DNA from 3 places in the Ruoffia sp. FAM 26254 genome. Region 2 is predicted to be linked to each of the others. Evidence: riboswitches for the same ligand, from Rfam matches in the RefSeq annotation. Region 2 holds a riboswitch; each other region holds the start of a gene.

Region 1 (6,037 bases), on a different contig from region 2:
ATAACCCCATTGTTCTGGTTTACTTGTATAGGCTTCGTTAATCCATTCTTGGGAAGCAAGAACAAAATCACGTTGCCCTTCTAATTCCGGTGCATGTTTCAGGAGAATATCGGTTGCTTCTTCTGGATTCTCGATTGCATATTGATAACCGCGTTTGATGGCTTGAACCACTTGCGTCGCTTCTTCAGGACTATTCGCTAAATAATCGTTATTTGCAATAATTATTGGTGAGTAGAAATCTAATTCTTCTGCGTAATCTCTGAAGTAAAAGAAGTTCGTTGGAACGCCCTGGCTCTCAGCCATTATACCGTCCCAAGCGTAATAAACCCAGGCTGATTCAAACATCGAATTAGCTAAACCAACAATGGAATTATCTGCTTGATTAGGGACTAATTCGATTTGTGAATAATCGCCGCCTTCGTTATTAATAATATGCTCTAACATTCCCAGTTCAATGGGATCATTCCATGTTCCGTAAGTATGACCTTCCATCTCCACCGGTTTTGTAATTTGGCTGTCTTCTCTAGCAATAATACCACTTGTATTATGTTCGATAATTGTTGCGACAGCTGTTACAGGTAAACCTCCTGCTAGACGTGTAGCTAAAGAATCTTGGAAACTAATGCCAAATTGAGCTTGACCCAAACCTACTAATTCAGTCGTACTGCCTTCTGGTGGACGGCGAATCGTTACTTCCACGCCCGCTTCTTCAAAATACCCTTTTTCTAAAGCAACATATAATCCAGTATGATTTGTATTCGGTACCCAATCTAAAATAAACTCTATCTGACTGGCTTGAGCCGATGCACTCATAGGAATTAATACTGACATACTGACGATTAAAGCAACAAGCATTTTCTTGAAATAATTCATCATATTATTCTTCTCCTCTGATTTTCTTTTTTTGATTAAAACGCCAAGGTGTTAAATATTTTTCAATATAAGATACAACACCCATAAAGAACAGACTTAATAACGAAATTAAAACAATGACCGCAAACATCTTGTCATAGCTAAAGGCACGTTTGGTTTGAATCATATAAACCCCTAAACCTTCAAAGCCACCAAGCCACTCAGCGACAACCGAACTCACAAAAGCGTAAGACACACTGACCTTCAAGCCACTTAAGAAAAATGACATACTCAACGGTAACTTCACATGACGTAATATCTGCCAACGATTTGCTCCCATTAATTGGAGTAATTGAATCGCATCCTTATCCGCGTTAGCAAAGCCGTTCAGTATACTAATAATAATGGGAAATAATGTCGTTAAAATGACTAAAACAATCTTTGGTGTCATGTCATAACCTAGCCAAAGCACTAATATCGGTGCAATTGCTACAGTTGGAATGGTTTGTGTAACCACCAACATTGGATATAAGGCTCGGTTCAACCAAGGAATCACATCCATAATAATCGCTAAAAAGAAAGCGAGGAAAATTCCTATAGCGAGACCAATAAACGCTTGAATCAGTGTCACCCGGCTGTTCATCCATAAATTCTCTCGGTCTTGCCACAAAGCGATTAGGACATCACTTGGTGCGGGAATAATAAACTCAGGTAACCAACCAACTCTAGCAGCCACTTCCCAAAGCAGTAATAGCCCCAGACCTAGGATCCATGAAGCATATTTAGTGGCGATGTTTTGTAGTTTTATCTTCAATCGTTAACACTGACCCTTTCGCATCATAACTAATTTTGACGTTAGTAAAAATTTTGTGGTGTGTTTGAGAAGCGATTTCGATCGCCTCTTTTAAGATAGGCATCAAAGTATCATAATCACCTTGAATCGTTGTCTCAAACGCCGCCACTTCATAGTTATCCGTCTTTGATGCTATAAAAGCAATGACAGAATCAACCACTTCAAGTGTCGCTTCTTGTGTTGCACCTAGCGGTAAAATTTGTAAAGCAATACTACAATTAACCAAAAAAAAACCTCCCTCATATTCACAACACAAAGTGTCTGAGTCAAGGTAGGTTGAGTGATATTGATAAAGGTATATTCGTACAAAAAGCATACTGCACCAATATACATAAACTTTACTTATTCACATCCCTACGCGAGTCTTAACTCATTCAGGTTCATAGAGTTCAGGTAATCCCATCTCAGCCGAAGCACCCCTTGTGTTATAGTAGAAAGCTTAGCATATTCATAAGCAATGTGCAACAGGATTCAAATTTTTGTATCAAAAAAGCTCGAAGAACCCAATAAAATGGCAATCTTCGAGCTGGTTGTAACAGCTTAATACATCATTAAATATTTATCTAATTCCCATTGTGTCACTTGTTTTTTATATGACTCAAATTCCATTGTTTTCTCAACAATAAAGTTACCTGAAATATGTGGACCTAGAGCATCTCTCATGATTGGGCTGGCTTCAAATTCAGCAATGGCTTCGCTAAGTGATGATGGCAGGTCAATGACACCTTCAGCCATACGCTCTTCTGGAGTCATCGTATAAATATTACGGTCAATTGGCATAGGTGGTTCAATCTTGTTCTCAATTCCATCTAAACCAGCTTGCAAGATAACTGCTAAGGCTAAGTATGGGTTGGCAGAAGGATCCACACTTCTTAACTCAACACGAGTTGAATTACCACGAGATGATGGAATACGAATAAGCGGAGAACGATTTCTCTCACTCCAAGCAATATATACTGGTGCTTCGTATCCTTCAACTAATCGTTTGTAAGAATTTACTAATGGATTACAAATAGCTGTATAAGCACTCGCATGCTTAATTAAACCACCGATAAAGTAATGAGCATTCTTAGATAATTGATCTGGAGTTGATTCATCATAGAAAGCATTCTTCCCATCTTTATCGAATAAAGATACATTAAAGTGCATTCCAGAACCACTCTCACCATAAATAGGCTTAGGCATGAACGTCGCATATAAATTATGACGACGAGCCACTGTTTTAACAATCAATTTAAACAATTGAATTTTATCACATGCGCGAATCGCATCATTATATTTCCAATCAATCTCATGTTGCCCTGGTGCAACTTCGTGATGACTCGCTTCGATTTCAAAATCTAAACGCTCTAATTCAAGCACAATATCACGTCGACAGTTTTCTCCTAAATCCGTTGGCGCAAAGTCAAAGTAGCCACCATCATCATTTAAGTCCATCGTTGGTCGACCATCTTCATCCAGTTTTAATAAGAAAAATTCAGGTTCTGGGCCTAAGTTGAACGAAGAAAAACCTAAATCTTCCATCTTATCTAACACTCGTCTTAAATTCCCACGAGGGTCACCTAAGAAAGACTCTCGTTTTGTTGTATCTACATCACAGATTAAACAAGCAATGCGTCCACCATCTGAGGGAACATCCCAGTTAAAAATCATCCAAGAGTCGTAATCAGGAATTAAATACATATCACTTTCTTCAATACGTACAAATCCTTCAATTGATGAACCATCAAATGTCATATTATTTTCTAATGCCTTTTCTAACTGTGTTAAAGGAATTTCAACATTCTTAATTGTTCCTCTAATATCCGTAAACATTAATCGTATAAAGTGTACGTTATTCTCATGCGCATCAGCAATAATACGATCTTTCGTCCATTTTGTCATTGCTTCAAAATCCTCTCTTTTAATAGGTTATTCGAATCTAGATTGAAAATCTAGTTCATCCCTTAAGATACGTCGCACATCTTGGTCAGTTAGAGGTACTGAGTTTTTAGATACTCTGTCACTAAAGCGATATCTATTTTTAATACCTTTAATTGTCATGCCTTCATCCATTAGGTCAATGATGTCCAGTAATCGATCGACATCATTTAAAGAGTATAGCCTACGGTTGGTTTCGCTACGTTGAGGCTCGATTAATCCCTGTTCTTCGTAATAACGAATTTGACGAGCGGTTAACTCCGTCAACTCCATAACCGTACCTATTGGAAAAACTGCTAGTGACTTACGAAATTCCTTTCTTGCCATCACCATTCTCCTCTCTTAGAAAATTATTATACAACGATTAAAAAGCTCTCGCAAACATATTATAACACCATTTGTAAAGAAATATCACATGAATGAATCCCAAACTAATAATTATTATTATTATACAGTCATCTAGCTTTTGAAATTATGAACAGAATATTAAACTTTCATTACTTTATTCAAATATTCAACATTTCTTATGGTATTCTCGAGTCAGTTAGCGTATTCTTTTATTTAGAAATGTTTTTTTTAAAGGAGTTTTTGAAATGCCAAAAACGCGTAACTATACGCCAATAGCAACAATTGGCTCTCTTATATTCATTGCCATTTGTTTAAGTTTAATTATACTTTTAAATAAATTAACTGCGAACAATAATTTAATTATTGCAGAGCACCAACAACAATCTACTCAAGAAGAGTTAATTTCTTTACAAACTGAGCCCGTTGTTTCTCAACAGACTGAAAGTGTAACCGATGAAAGCATCGAAACACCAGCTACTTTGGCAGAAACACTGAGTACCTACTCACCAAAAGATAAAGCAATGGAAGAAACGATTGCTGAATTAACCCAAACGGAGTTTGATGGAAACTTAATTCAAGCCCAAGATGAAATTCTTGCAGCTATCCATGCAAATGATCTTGATGTGGAAGAACTTGGTTATCTTTTCTTACCAGATTATCCGGCAGAAAAAACTGCGGCTGCAACTGGAACCCAAATTGACGTTCCATTGTATCTGCAAAAAGATGCGAACTGGCGAACTGAGAAATACGGAAGTAATACAACCCAACAACTGGGTGAAAACGGCTGTGCAATCCTTTCTCTAGCCATGGTTCATGCTGCTTTTGAGAATCGAGAAGTGAATCCAATGGAAATCCTTGAATGGAGCGAGGAAAAGTATTGGGTAGATAATGCCGGGACATCTTGGCAAATCTTCCATGACTTTGCGGTTGAATATGATTACAATTTTTATAACTATGGAAATGATTTCTATAGCGCAATGGAAGCTGTAAATAACGGTGAATTAATCGTTGCGTCTGTCTTACCAGGTTTCTTTACAGAGGTTGGCCACATTATCGTCATTCGTGGCTATGAAAATGGTCAAGTCTACGTTAATGATCCAAACGATGACGCTCAAAAAATGTATAGTATTCAAGGTATTGACGAAGAAGTATTACTCGCAGAGGGTATCAATTACTGGTCTCTCTCAAAATAATTTAAGCAATCTAACATCCATTCCAAAATTTTTGGGGTGGATGTTTTTTTAGTTACAAGTGATTTTATGAGTGACAACATTTGCTTGTTTTATTGTTATAGGCATTATGATATTATTAGACTTTGAGATAAATACGCCATCAATGTCATGATTGAAGGCGAAATATTATTCAATCTCATCTTACCAACTGAATTAACAAAAGACGTTGCAAAGATAATGAGGTATAATATAGAAGTCGGGATGTTATGTATCGCGCGGAGACATATTGTGCTCAAGATTGAAATATTATTATATAAAAAGGAGATCTAACAATGACATCAGTAGTAGTTGTAGGAACACAATGGGGAGACGAAGGTAAAGGTAAAATTACTGACTTTCTAAGTAATAACGCTGAAGTAATTGCACGCTATCAAGGTGGAGACAATGCAGGGCATACGATTCAATTTGATGGTAAAACATTTAAATTACATTTAATCCCTTCAGGTATTTTTGATAATAGTAAAATCAGTGTTATCGGAAACGGTGTTGTCGTGAATCCAAAGTCAATTGTTAAAGAATTGAACTATTTAAAAGCTGAAGGTGTTGATACTAGTAATTTACGTATTTCTTCGCGAGCTCATGTTATCTTACCTTACCATATCTTAATGGATCAACTTCAAGAAGATTCAAAAGGGGATAACAAAATTGGAACAACCATTAAAGGAATTGGTCCAGCTTACATGGATAAAGCTGCCCGTGTTGGAATCCGCGTTGCTGATTTATTAGATAAAGAAATTTTTAAAGAGCGCTTAGAAGTAAACTTAGCTGAAAAGAATAAATTATTCGAGCGCGTTTATGACAATTCACCTTTATCTTTTGAAGAAATTTTCGA
Region 2 (6,037 bases):
TCGTGTCACAAGATGCTTCGATAGTGAATACGCGAATGTTAGCAATTAACGTAGATGGCCTTTGAATGGATGCGTTGAGTAAAATGGGTAGATACATTCGGTAATACCCTTTATAGTGAATCAATTTACTATGTTGATTAAAAAAACTGAGTGTATTGAATGAGTTAAGAATCCATATAATCTTATAAATTTATGTATGCAAAGTGTAACCTATATTGTTGCACCCGTAGTTACAATTAGTCATCTTACGCTTGGGAACGAACTGTATCATATTAATAATGCGTCATATTGTCTATTACAAAGAGCTACTTATTGGCCAGCTAAGACAGTATTTGTCTCTGTAGTAGATCCTGCAGCAGTGGTGAAGACAATAAAACTTATCAATTGTGTGGGTCAAGAACATCACTATATAACGATTATTGTTGAATACCGCTGCTTACAGATGTTCATCACATTTTAGTTATAGCTGAAGGAAGACTTACCTCTGATCCGCCCTCACAGAGTTAGTAAATAAGTAACTTATTTACTGAGATTGGTATTTGAGAACCTTTATATCTAACTGTTAAGAAGTATGCTGGCCTGTATATGTAATCCTATGCTACACTCAGAACGTTGAAGCAAGTTGATATATCCGAATTAGACATTCAACAGATGGACCGGTGGGCAAGTACCTTTATAGAATTTGTAAAAAAGCCACATGACAACAATATACTACAAGTGGAACAAGTAGACTTTAACTCTGACAAAGAAAATGATAGACCAATTTTATGAATATTTTAAGATCTAATGGGGTTGCTAAGGCAACTTTAGCAAGATGATTGGTTTTATTATACCTGATGCTGACCGAATTATTGCGGATAACTATGCACTATAATTGTAAAACATTAGTTGGGTTAGCCCCGTTTTTGACCAATAAAGGATAGTTTTTAATTCATTTAATTTAGCAGCGGATGGTTACTATTTGTGACCGTCCTTTTTTACAGCTGTAAAGTTAGGAACGCACATAATCCCATTTATGATATCAAATTAAAGCAATAAGATTGGATGCGCTTATGATTCTATAAGGAGTGAAACTTATGATAATTGAGTACCATTACATTTTACTTCCAGTTGAAGGATCACAACAATCAATTGATTCATTTAAACGGAGGATATCAGAAGGGTAAACAAATAGTAAGCTATACTTTGTTCATGTACTAAAGGAAGATAGTGATGATATTCTTGTTTTACAAAGAGAGTCGTTGTTAAACTCACTAGAAGATTATGTAAATAATGAGGGCGTTAGTCTGCATAAAGAGATACTCTATGGAGATCTAAGAACACAAATTGCTGTTGTTTCAGTTGATCGATGGTCCATTGATTTGGTTGTTATGAGGCAATATATCATTGAACAGATGCAAAACCGCATGATAAAGGGTCAGCAATTAAAAGTGAGAAAAGCTAGAAAATAAAACATCATTTTATTTTTCATATCCCGTTTAGAAAGCATGAGTTAGCGACCATAAACGTTGGCTTTAATAATTTAGTATTTATTATAGTTTTTCAATTCTCATTGGCACTTCATCTAAGTAACGAAATGATTTTTACATTTCATACAATCCTTTAATGAAATGCCCGTTGTTATTTTTTTACTTTTAAAGGTACGTACATTCAGGTTTTGTAAAGGACGTGTTATTTGTTATCAACCAATAGACGATTACAAGTAGAAGTAAGTTTACATATCAAGGTACTCAATATTTATTGACAAGCAGAAAACTTTGGCTTATTCTTAAGCGAGAACAAATGATTAATACAATTAAATAGCGATTCCATGTAGGGGGACCAGTATTGCTGGTTGAGATATTATCCGTGAAGATAATGACCCTTAGAACCTGATCTAGTTGACACTAGCGTAGGGAACATATAACGATTATGAAGAACAGTAAATAATACGTATGTGCACCCTAGAATCAGTCTAGGGTGCTTTTTTTGTGTCAATATTAAGGAGAAAGAGAAAATATGAAAACAATAATCCAAGAATTTATTTGTAATCCAGAAGAGTATAAAAGTTTCGATGAAGTAGCCATACAATTGTTCAGGTATCTTTACCAAAATAATCTGGCATATCAACAATATTGTCGAAAAAAAGGGATCGGTCTTAAGCAAGTTAGACATTGGAAGGACATTCCAAGTGTATCGACAGAGGCATTTAAGTCCAGCTTTTTAAGTGTAACTCCTGAAGAGGAATGCTCATATGTTTTTATGACGAGTGGAACTACGAATGGCAATAAAGGAAAGCATTATCACCGTGATCTAGACGTCTATGATCTATCAGCGAAAGAAAGTTTTAAAAATTTTGTAAGTGCAAAGAAATATCCCATGGCAATTTTATTTCCAGATGAAAAAAATATGCCTCATTCTTCTTTAAGCCATTATTTATCGCTATTAAAAGCTGATGGAACGAAAGATTCCGCACATTTTGTGTCAAAAGATGGGTTAGAGTTAGAAAAATTGATTGAATGGACTCAAAAACATGAGCATACGCCCGTAATGATTTTGGGTGCGAGTTACAATTATGTTCATTTACTTGATAGTTTAGAAGACAAAAATAAATCGATTCATTTGCATGAGGATAGCTTAATTTTTGATACAGGTGGATTTAAGAATTTCTCAAGGTCTTATTCAGAAAATGATTTCTATAAATTATTAAAAGATAGGTTTAAAGTCAAGACAAAAATAGTAAATATGTATGGGATGACAGAATTATCTTCGCAATACTATTCGAAGATTGAATTGGGTGGAAAGAATATAAAGCGAGGACCACATTGGATTCGTTTTAAAATTATTGATCCAATCACTGAGCAAGAAGTTCCTAAAGGAGAAATTGGCTTATTAGTACATGTTGATTTAGCCAATATCAACTCTGTACCAGCTATTCAAACAGGGGACTTAGCTATTGAAAGAGAGGGTGGCTTTGAATTAGTAGGAAGGCAACCATTGATTGAATCACGAGGTTGTTCATTATCTGCGCAACAATGGATAGAGGAGTATCAAAATGGTTCAAATTGAAAAAAGTGGTTATTTACCACCGATGGCAAAAGATTTAAAGATTAAGAATCGACAGATTGATTTTCAGGATGTATCAATTTCAGTGCCACATCCTGATGAAGATCAATTGAAAATTTTATCACAGCGAATGAAATCGGTAGGAAATCACTTGACTACAAATGAAATTATCACAGCAATTACTAAGGCGGTCGCAGTGTTATTAGATCGAAAACATCCTTTACGTCGTAAACTAGAAAAACTTCTGCCACTAATTACTGGCTTTAATCACGAAACGATTCGATTAAGTCTGACTCATTCACTGAAGACTTTTAGAGAACATGAATTGATGCGTTGGTTATCTGTGAATTTTGAAAATCCTCTAATCCTTGATCAATTTATAGCAAGTTCTCATGGGGGATTTACCAAGGCTGTTGGACCAAAATTAACGGTACATATTTGGGCAGGGAATGTACCAGTTCTACCTCTTTGGAGTTTAGTAGGAAGTCTATTAGTTAAAGGAAAAGTGATTGGAAAAGTTTCTAGTAGCGAACCTTTATTTATTGGTGTTTTCTGTCAATTATTGGTTGAAATTGAGCCTCGATTAGCAGATAGTCTTGCGATTGTTTCTTGGAAGGGGGGAGATACCGGTCGTGAAAAGATGTTATTGAATGAAGCTGAAGTAGTAGTTGGATATGGTAGTAATCGGACTATATCCAAACTGCAGCAACAAATAGGTCACAATACACATTTCATTGGTTTTGGTAATAAATTAAGTTTTGGTTTTCTACACAAGCTAGTTTTAGATAAGCAAAAAGCAGAAAACTTGGCTAAACAAGCTGCAAAGTCAGTGATTTACTACGATCAGCAAGGGTGTTATTCTCCCCAACTCTTTTTCGTAGAAAAGAATGGACAAACAAGTCCGCATGAATGGGCATTACTATTAGCAGGCAAACTTCAATCTTATCAGAATCGTTATCCTTTAAGAAATTTATCAATTGAAGAAGCATATGATCGCTCAAAATTTTATGAATCAAAAATGTGGGACGATCATTGTAAAGTAATTGTCCCTGAGGATCGCTCCTGGATAGTAAGCTACAGTGAGAAGCCTTTTCTTGAACCAACTCCCTTATCACGGGTGGTACAAGTTATTGCTATTGATCATTGGAAAAGTTTAGCAGAAATCATTCGTGACAAGTCGCAAGTCCTTCAAACAGTAGGAATCGCTGCGCCGACGGATGAATTATTTGACATTGCTTCCGATTGGGGAGCTTTAGGCATTACGCGCGTAACTAGCTTGGATAAAATGGTACAGTTACATGCCGGTTGGCATCAGGATGGTTATTCATTTCTGAAAGAACAGGTTCGGATGGTCGATATCGACCCTTCGGTTGTTTGTTCTTCAGAATTATTCAATTACTACATGGATTAGAGGGGGACATATCATGGAATTAGAGCTACAAAAAGTCTCTTATCAGTATAAAAACCAAAATTTTACATTGAAAGGAATTGATTGGCAGCTACCAACGGGTGAGATTCATTGCTGGTTGGGTCGTAGTGGGAGTGGTAAGTCAACCTTACTAGAGTTAGCAGCAGGGCTAAAAAATCCAACGAAAGGAAAAGTTTACCATCAAGGACACATAGTTACAAAGCCATCGAATAAGATTGGCTTTGTATTTCAAGAGGCTACTTTACTCAATTGGAAGACAGTTTTAGAAAATGTATTGTTGCCGATTCAATTACAACGCGAAATTACGGCAGAAGATATTAATTATGCAGAAGTATTATTAGAGATTCTTCAAATATCAGAATTTGCGGAGCGAATACCATCTACTTTATCTGGCGGACAAAAAAGTCGAGTAGCGATAGCAAGAGCATTAATTAAGAAACCCACACTTCTTTTTCTAGACGAACCATTCGCTGCTTTGGATATCATAACAAGAGAGGAGTTACAAAATGAATTATTGAGATTAAATAAAAGAGAAAAGATCGCGATGCTTTTTGTTACCCATGATGTAACTGAAGCTGCTTTTTTGGCAGATCAAATTGGGGTGATTAGTCAGGGTGAAATGAGTTCTCAAAAAAAATCTCCATCTTGGGAAGAGACAGAGATCAATCGGCGAGATTCTCAAACATTTAGAGAATATTGTAGAACTATTCGTCAATTGTTAGGGGTGGAACATGAATAAGAGAGCTTCGCTACTATCACTGTTAATGGGTGTGTTGTTATTATTCATCTGGGAATTGAGTGCTCAACAGGTATCTGAGCTGATTTTACCACGCCCACTTGCTGTTTTTTCCGTCCTTTGGAAAGGGATTCTCGATGGCTATTTTCTCCCTCATATATTGACTACACTCGTTGAACTAATCATTGGATTACTAATGGGTGGATTTTTGGGGGTATTACTAGGAATCATCATCGGGGAAAGCCCGTTTTTGAAAAATGTATTTTCTGTGTATATCGTCATTTCACAAGCTATTCCTAAAATCGCTTTGGCTCCATTATTCATGTTGTGGTTTGGATATGGTATGATGTCGAAAATTGTTATTACTGCTTTGATTTGCTTTTTTCCATTATTAGAAGCAACTGCCAGTGCGATTCAACATGTTAACTCAGATCAATTAACTTTGTTTCGTTTGATGAATGCCTCGCGATGGCAAACATTATGGTATCTAAAGTTTCCAGCTGGTTTGCCTACGATTGTTCAAGGACTTCGTGTTGCTGTAGTTCTCTCACTAGTAGGTGCTTTAGTGGGGGAGTTTATAGGCGCAAAACAAGGGCTAGGTGCATTGATTATTGCATCACAAGGAATGATGGATACAACTTTAATGTTTGCTGTTCTGATTCTATTAGCAATATTAGGCTGTATACTATATGGATTAGTTAATATTCTGGAAAATCTATTATGGTATAGCAAGGAGAATAAAAATGAGAAAAATTAAAATAGGGCTAGTGTTAATATTTATAGCAGTGTTAAGTGCTTGCAGTTTTCAAACGACGAATTCATTGACA
Region 3 (6,037 bases), on a different contig from region 2:
TGTTCACAATATGTGAACAACCTAAGCCGAGGTACTCACCAAACTGTTCAATTACATGTTTAGCAAACACATCATGTTGTTCTGAGGCTTCAAAGATATCTTTGGCACTCAGTTCATCGCCATTATCGATACGTTGTTTGATTCCAGAGTCTCCACTATATTCTTCAGAATACTCTCGTGTTAGATTCATTAAACCAGTAGCTGAAGCTAATGCTTCTAAACAGCCAATTTTTCCACAAGTACAAGCAATACCACTATCTTTATCAATCGTCATGTGGCCAATTTCACCTGCTGCTCCTGAATTTCCGTGAACGATTTGACTATCAACAATAATACCGCCACCTACACCTGTTCCTAAAGTTACCATCACAACATCGGAAGCATTATCTCCTGATCCATGACGTTGTTCACCTAAAGCAGCAATATTAGCATCATTATCCAAGTAGAATGGTAATTTAAAGGCTTCGATAAATTGTTCTCCGACATTTTGAGTCTCCACCCAGTTTAAATTATACGCGCCTGTTACTGTTAAATCGATATGATTAACCGTTCCAGGACTTCCCATACCAATACCTAAAAAGTCTTCTGTTGTTAATTGATATAAATCCATTCTTTCTTGTATTGATTCAATCAGATTCGGAACAATTGCCTTCCCACCATTTAAAACCACTGTATTTACCGACCATTTTTGGAGTATTTCTCCATTTGTCGATACAATAGCTAATTTTGCTGATGTACCCCCTAAGTCAATTGCGATAATTTTATCTTTCGTCGTCATCATTACTCCTCCATCTTTAACTGATATATTTCACTCACTAAATAATTCTCTAGAATGATAATGCTTACTTTATTATTGTATCAAAATTTCCTTGAATAACCACTCTATAGAAAAGAATAATTACTTTTTTTTTCAAAATTAGTCTTTGCCAACTAAAATGCTCCAATGATAACTGACGCAATCACATTTAATACACCTGCAAGTAACATGACTTTTACTGGATCTACTCTCCATTTCATAAGTAAGAAAAGACAGATTCCGAAGATGATAACCGCTGTGATCTTAATCGTCTCAATGCCCATCACTTCAGTTCCCCAAAAAGATGTCACTAAAATTGAAACACCTGCCGTTGCAATCATAGCGACGACTGCGGGACGAAGTGCTCTAAGCACATATTGTAAAACATCCATCTGACGGTATTTCATATATAAAAAAGCCAAAATCGTCACCAATATAACTGAGGGAAAAACTGAACCAAGTGTCGCAGCAACTGCCCCAAAGACACCCGCAATTTGAGTTCCCACAAAGGTAGCTGAGTTAATCGCAATCGGTCCCGGCGTCATCTGAGAAATGGTAATTAAATCTGTGAATTCTTGTAAAGTCAGCCATTGATGTGAGTCAACAATTTCTGCTTGAATTAAAGGTAAAGCCGCGTATCCTCCTCCAAAACTGAAAGCACCCACTTTTAAAAAGCTGACAAATAATTGCCAATAAATCATTGAGTCATACCTCCTTTATTGCGGTTAAAGAAAAATTGAATTAATCCAATACTAGCTGCCACTAGAATAATTAACATCACATTGACATTGAAAATATAATTAGCAATAAAGGCGATAAACATCGTTGCAATAAGGAGTGGACTTTTTGCGTTGGTCACTTGTTGCCCCATTCCAATCACCACAGCTGTGATTACGGCACCAACACCCGCTTGCATCCCCTCAAGCATTAAAGCGATGAAAGTATTTTCCCGGAAAGCATCATAAAATAATGCAATGAGAGATATAATCGCGAATGGAGGAATGATCGTTGCGATTACAGCGGTTAATACTCCAAGCATCCCAGCTAATTTATAACCAACAACGATGGCTCCATTCACGGCAATCGCACCTGGAGCTGATTGTGCAATCGCGACTAAATCTAACATCTCATCTTCATCGATCCAGCCATAATCATCTACAAACCTTTTTTTCATTAGAGTGATAATGACATAGCCACCCCCAAAGGTAAAGCCACTTAACATTAAGGTTGATAAGAATAATTGCTTTAATATTTGCCCTTTTGGTTGATTTTCATTTATCTTCATATAATTCTCCTTCAATCATCTTTGTAGTTATCATATTAGCTTAAACAGAATAAAATGTGAATTAAATGATTTTAGACAACAAAAAGCTAAAGTGAATATATCACTCTAGCTTTAGTTTATTCTTAGTATGCTGGGTTGAATGAAACGTGAACATGGTCATAATGGTTGGCAGTGATACTTCCACGGTCTTCCATCGCTGTCCATTGTTGGTTCCAATCTCCATAAATTTGTTGTTCCCAAATAACGTATGAGATATCATTTTCTGCCATACTATTGATTGAGTAATTAGCAATGTCATCTCCCACTTGAGATCCAACAGGTACCATAAAGTCAACGGCTAATCCTGCACCGTGATCTTGTGCGTCACCTGGACGGTAAAGGCTGAATGAATCAGTACCATAGATTGCTGCAACTTCTTCTTTATAAGTTGCTACATGTGGTTGTAAGCCAGCGTTTTCAGGGTTAGCTGCCGGGTCTGTTGCTGGTTCTTCATAAACAGGCTCCTCGTAAACAGGCTCTTCATAGACTGGTTCTTCAGGTTCTTCGTATACTGGTTCGTCAACTACTGGTGTTTCTTCTTCTACTGGTTCCCAAGCTTGACTGTTTTCGTCAACAGTTAAATCAGTTTCGTAAGTTGGCTCTTCATAAACAGGTGCCTCAACTGGGACTTCCTCTACAGGAGCCGCTTCGATAGGCGTTTCCTCAATTGGAGCTTCTTCTACTGGTACTTCTTCTACTGGTACTTCTCCGTAAACAGGTTCTTCGTAAACAGGTTCTTCGTAAACAGGTGCCGTTTCAGCTGGAACTTCTGTCGCTGGTGCTTCTGTATAAGCGGCCGCTTCGACAACTGGAGCTTCTTCAACAACTTCTGTTTCAACAGGTGCTTCTTCAACCAGCGCTTCTACCGCTGGCTCTTCTTCTACCCATGCTGGAACTTCTTCAATAATTGTATTTGATGGTGCAGCACCACCTGCTGATGATTCCGTTTCTGTTTCTGAAACTGTTTCTTCAGGAACAATAACTTCTTCAACAACTTCTGTTTCTGTTTCAGCTTCAGGCATTGCTTCTGGAGCAACTTCTTCTACTTCTGGAATATCTGATAAGTTGACTGGAATACTTACTTCTAAAGTATCTCCATTTGGTGCATCAACTGTTAAGTTGCTTGCGCGGTCATTCGCATCATATTGAGCTGTTAAAACTGTCTCAGGGAAGATTAAGTCAACATCTTCAATATTATTAATTTCTGCTAAATAACGTGATTCAATATTCATCGCTTCAGAAATGACACTCAATGTATCTCCGTATTTTACTGTATAAGATAATTCATTTTCTTCAGTCACAACGATTTCTTCAAGCACTTCTTCTAACTGGCGAGCTTGCCATGTAATATCTGAATCAATCGCCATTGCGATTGGGCCATGTGACATCAATGCTAAGATTGATGATCCAAGCCATAATTTCTTTTTAAAGTTCATATATAAGTTCACCTTTTTTTAATTTATTTTTTTGACATGAACTACTTTAGCATAGTCAATTCTGGAAGCCAATGACATTTCAGCCATTTAAATGAACTGTATTTTGTCTGTAACATAACATTTGCGTGTACATTTGATTGTAACAATTGACCCTATTCTAATAGCTTTTTGTTTGCATACGTTTGCAACCAACCTTACACTGTTGTACAATACTCCATAGATTACAACATTAAAAATACGGGGAGCTTTTGAAAGTAGAGCTGAGAGGAATGTAATATTCGACCCGCTGAACCTGGCTGCTTGCAGTGTAGGGATCATAATTTGCCTTAAAAGCGATTGGCGGAGATGACCTATACTGGATATCTCTGCCTTTTTGTCTATTTAAATAAATTTAGAGGAGTGAGAATTTGAAAACATTAAAAACACAAAAACTTGTCTTAGCTGGTATCCTATCTGGACTAGCCGTCATTGGAAGCTTAATTTCTTTCCCAATTCTAGGCTCGCGAGCGTCACCGATTCAACATATTATTAATATGATTTGCGCAGTGCTTTTAGGACCTAGTTATGGCGTTGCTGTCGCTTTTATTGCTAGTCTATTACGAAATTTATTCGGTTTAGGTACGATTATGGCCTTTCCCGGAAGCATGATTGGTGCCTTTTTATGTGGCATCATCTTTAGCAAAACAAAGAATCTTTTTCTCACTAGCCTGGGTGAAATAGTTGGAACCGGAATTCTAGGTGGGCTTGTCGCATGGCCACTCGCGATTTTATTTTTAGGAGAAAGTGTTGGAACGCTAGCCTTTTACGCTTACGTAATTCCTTTTCTTATTTCCACGATTACTGGAACAATCATTGCCGTTGGAATTATTAACATACTTAAACGAAATAATCGCCTCACCTGGCTAGAAAGAAGTGACCGATCAAATGATAGAGATTAATCATTTATGGGGAAAAGTTCGAGAAGCCCATCCACTTGTGCATACGATTAGTAATCTAGTTAGTGCCAATGACTGTGCTAACTTACTCCTTGCTGTGGGGGCAAGCCCAATCATGGCGAGCGCCATCCAAGAGATGGAAGATATTACCCGAATTAGTCAAGCAACAGTTTTAAACTTAGGCACACCCAATGATTCAAAATACGCTACTTGTACCAAAGCCGGCGTATATGCAAATAAATATGCCCATCCTGTGATTGTCGATCCCGTCGGCATTGGGGCGAGCCTTTATCGAAAAGAAAAAGTCACACAACTTTTAAAAGAAGTTCAACCAACCATTATTAGAGCCAATGTTGGAGAAGTCCAAAGTTTGTTAGGGTCTAAAAGCCAAGCACGAGGCGTTGATAGTTTCGCTCAATCCCATTCTGATGATGGACAATCAGATGCCGTCGTCTTAGCCCAACAGTTGGATTGTGTTGTCTTGATGACTGGAAAAGATGACTTTGTTACCAACGGTACTCACTCTTACTTAATCGAAGGAGGTAGCTCAATTCTCACCAAAGTTACCGGAACAGGTGATATGCTTTCTGTCCTATGTGGCGCTCTATCCGATGTGACTGACCCGCTAACAGCTGCGCTTAGCGCTTCCTATAGTTGGAAAGTCATAGGTAAACTGGTTAAAGAAAGTTCCGCAGGTTTGGGTCAAGCACACAGACAACTCTTCGATTATGCTAGTCAAATTGAACAAATTACCAAAATTCAACATACCGTGACGATTCACGAATCAGGAGGCCGTAAACATGTCAATTAAACCTGAACAACTCACCTTATATGCCATTACAGACCGCACTTGGTTAAATGGGGCTACCTTAGAAGACCATGTCAAAGAAGCTCTCGAGGGGGGCGCAACGATTTTACAGCTTCGAGAAAAGACTCTTTCTGAAGCAGAGTTTCTTGAACAAGCTAAACGATTAAAACCTTTATGTCAGTCTTACAATGTCCCATTAATTATCAATGATCGCGTGGATATTGCCCTTGAAGCTGATGCTGATGGCGTTCACGTAGGTCAAAACGATATGCAAGCCAGTCAAGTCCGCGAAAAATTAGGCCCAAATAAGTTACTCGGTGTATCTTGCCGAACGGTTGAACATGCTTTAGCCGCTCAAGAGCATGGTGCTGATTACATCGGCGTTGGAGCTATGTTTCCCACTCAAACAAAGACTGATACTGAGCCCGTTTCAATTGAAACACTTAAAGCCATTTGTCAATCAGTAAACATTCCCGTTGTTGCTATTGGTGGCGTTACATTATCGAATGTTTCTCAGTTACAAGATACTGATATTGCAGGTATTGTCGCCATCAGTGCGATTTTTGCTCAAGATGATATTCAAGAAGCGGCACACAATTTAAAAGAAGCAGTTTCAAACTTACTTTAAGGAGGTAACATGTATGAAAACTGTATTAACCATTGCCGGAAGCGATTCGAGTGGAGGCGCTGGCATTCAAGCAGACTTAAAGACGATGATTAGTCATGGGGTTTATGGCA

Evidence for each region. Region 2 has a riboswitch for thiamine pyrophosphate ahead of ACEN3Z_RS10455 (hypothetical protein). Riboswitches for the same ligand answer to the same signal wherever they lie in the genome.
Region 1: linked by a shared signal. The riboswitch ahead of ACEN3Z_RS09920 (thiamine-binding protein) and the one ahead of ACEN3Z_RS10455 (hypothetical protein) in region 2 are both predicted to bind thiamine pyrophosphate.
Region 3: linked by a shared signal. The riboswitch ahead of thiW (energy coupling factor transporter S component ThiW) and the one ahead of ACEN3Z_RS10455 (hypothetical protein) in region 2 are both predicted to bind thiamine pyrophosphate.

Annotation. Positions count from the first base shown of each region.
Region 1 covers NZ_JBGQQY010000050.1:8,990-15,026, reverse strand. Annotated here, with positions in the region: gene ACEN3Z_RS09930 (ABC transporter substrate-binding protein) at 1-876, opposite strand, end outside; gene ACEN3Z_RS09925 (ABC transporter permease) at 878-1,666, opposite strand; gene ACEN3Z_RS09920 (thiamine-binding protein) at 1,635-1,931, opposite strand; TPP riboswitch at 2,040-2,136, opposite strand; gene glnA (type I glutamate--ammonia ligase) at 2,246-3,589, opposite strand; gene ACEN3Z_RS09910 (MerR family transcriptional regulator) at 3,617-3,952, opposite strand; gene ACEN3Z_RS09905 (C39 family peptidase) at 4,219-5,166, shown strand; gene ACEN3Z_RS09900 (adenylosuccinate synthase) at 5,478-6,037, shown strand, end outside.
Region 2 covers NZ_JBGQQY010000058.1:5,391-11,427, reverse strand. Annotated here, with positions in the region: gene ACEN3Z_RS10465 (SAM-dependent chlorinase/fluorinase) at 197-460, shown strand; gene ACEN3Z_RS10460 (hypothetical protein) at 613-771, shown strand; TPP riboswitch at 1,805-1,915, shown strand; gene ACEN3Z_RS10455 (hypothetical protein) at 1,999-3,048, shown strand; gene ACEN3Z_RS10450 (acyl-CoA reductase) at 3,035-4,456, shown strand; gene ACEN3Z_RS10445 (ABC transporter ATP-binding protein) at 4,470-5,213, shown strand; gene ACEN3Z_RS10440 (ABC transporter permease) at 5,206-5,967, shown strand; gene ACEN3Z_RS10435 (ABC transporter substrate-binding protein) at 5,954-6,037, shown strand, end outside.
Region 3 covers NZ_JBGQQY010000008.1:26,353-32,389, forward strand. Annotated here, with positions in the region: gene ACEN3Z_RS03460 (ROK family glucokinase) at 1-781, opposite strand, end outside; gene ACEN3Z_RS03465 (chromate transporter) at 931-1,497, opposite strand; gene ACEN3Z_RS03470 (chromate transporter) at 1,494-2,081, opposite strand; gene ACEN3Z_RS03475 (LysM peptidoglycan-binding domain-containing protein) at 2,204-3,556, opposite strand; TPP riboswitch at 3,785-3,887, shown strand; gene thiW (energy coupling factor transporter S component ThiW) at 3,964-4,494, shown strand; gene thiM (hydroxyethylthiazole kinase) at 4,481-5,302, shown strand; gene thiE (thiamine phosphate synthase) at 5,292-5,927, shown strand; gene thiD (bifunctional hydroxymethylpyrimidine kinase/phosphomethylpyrimidine kinase) at 5,941-6,037, shown strand, end outside.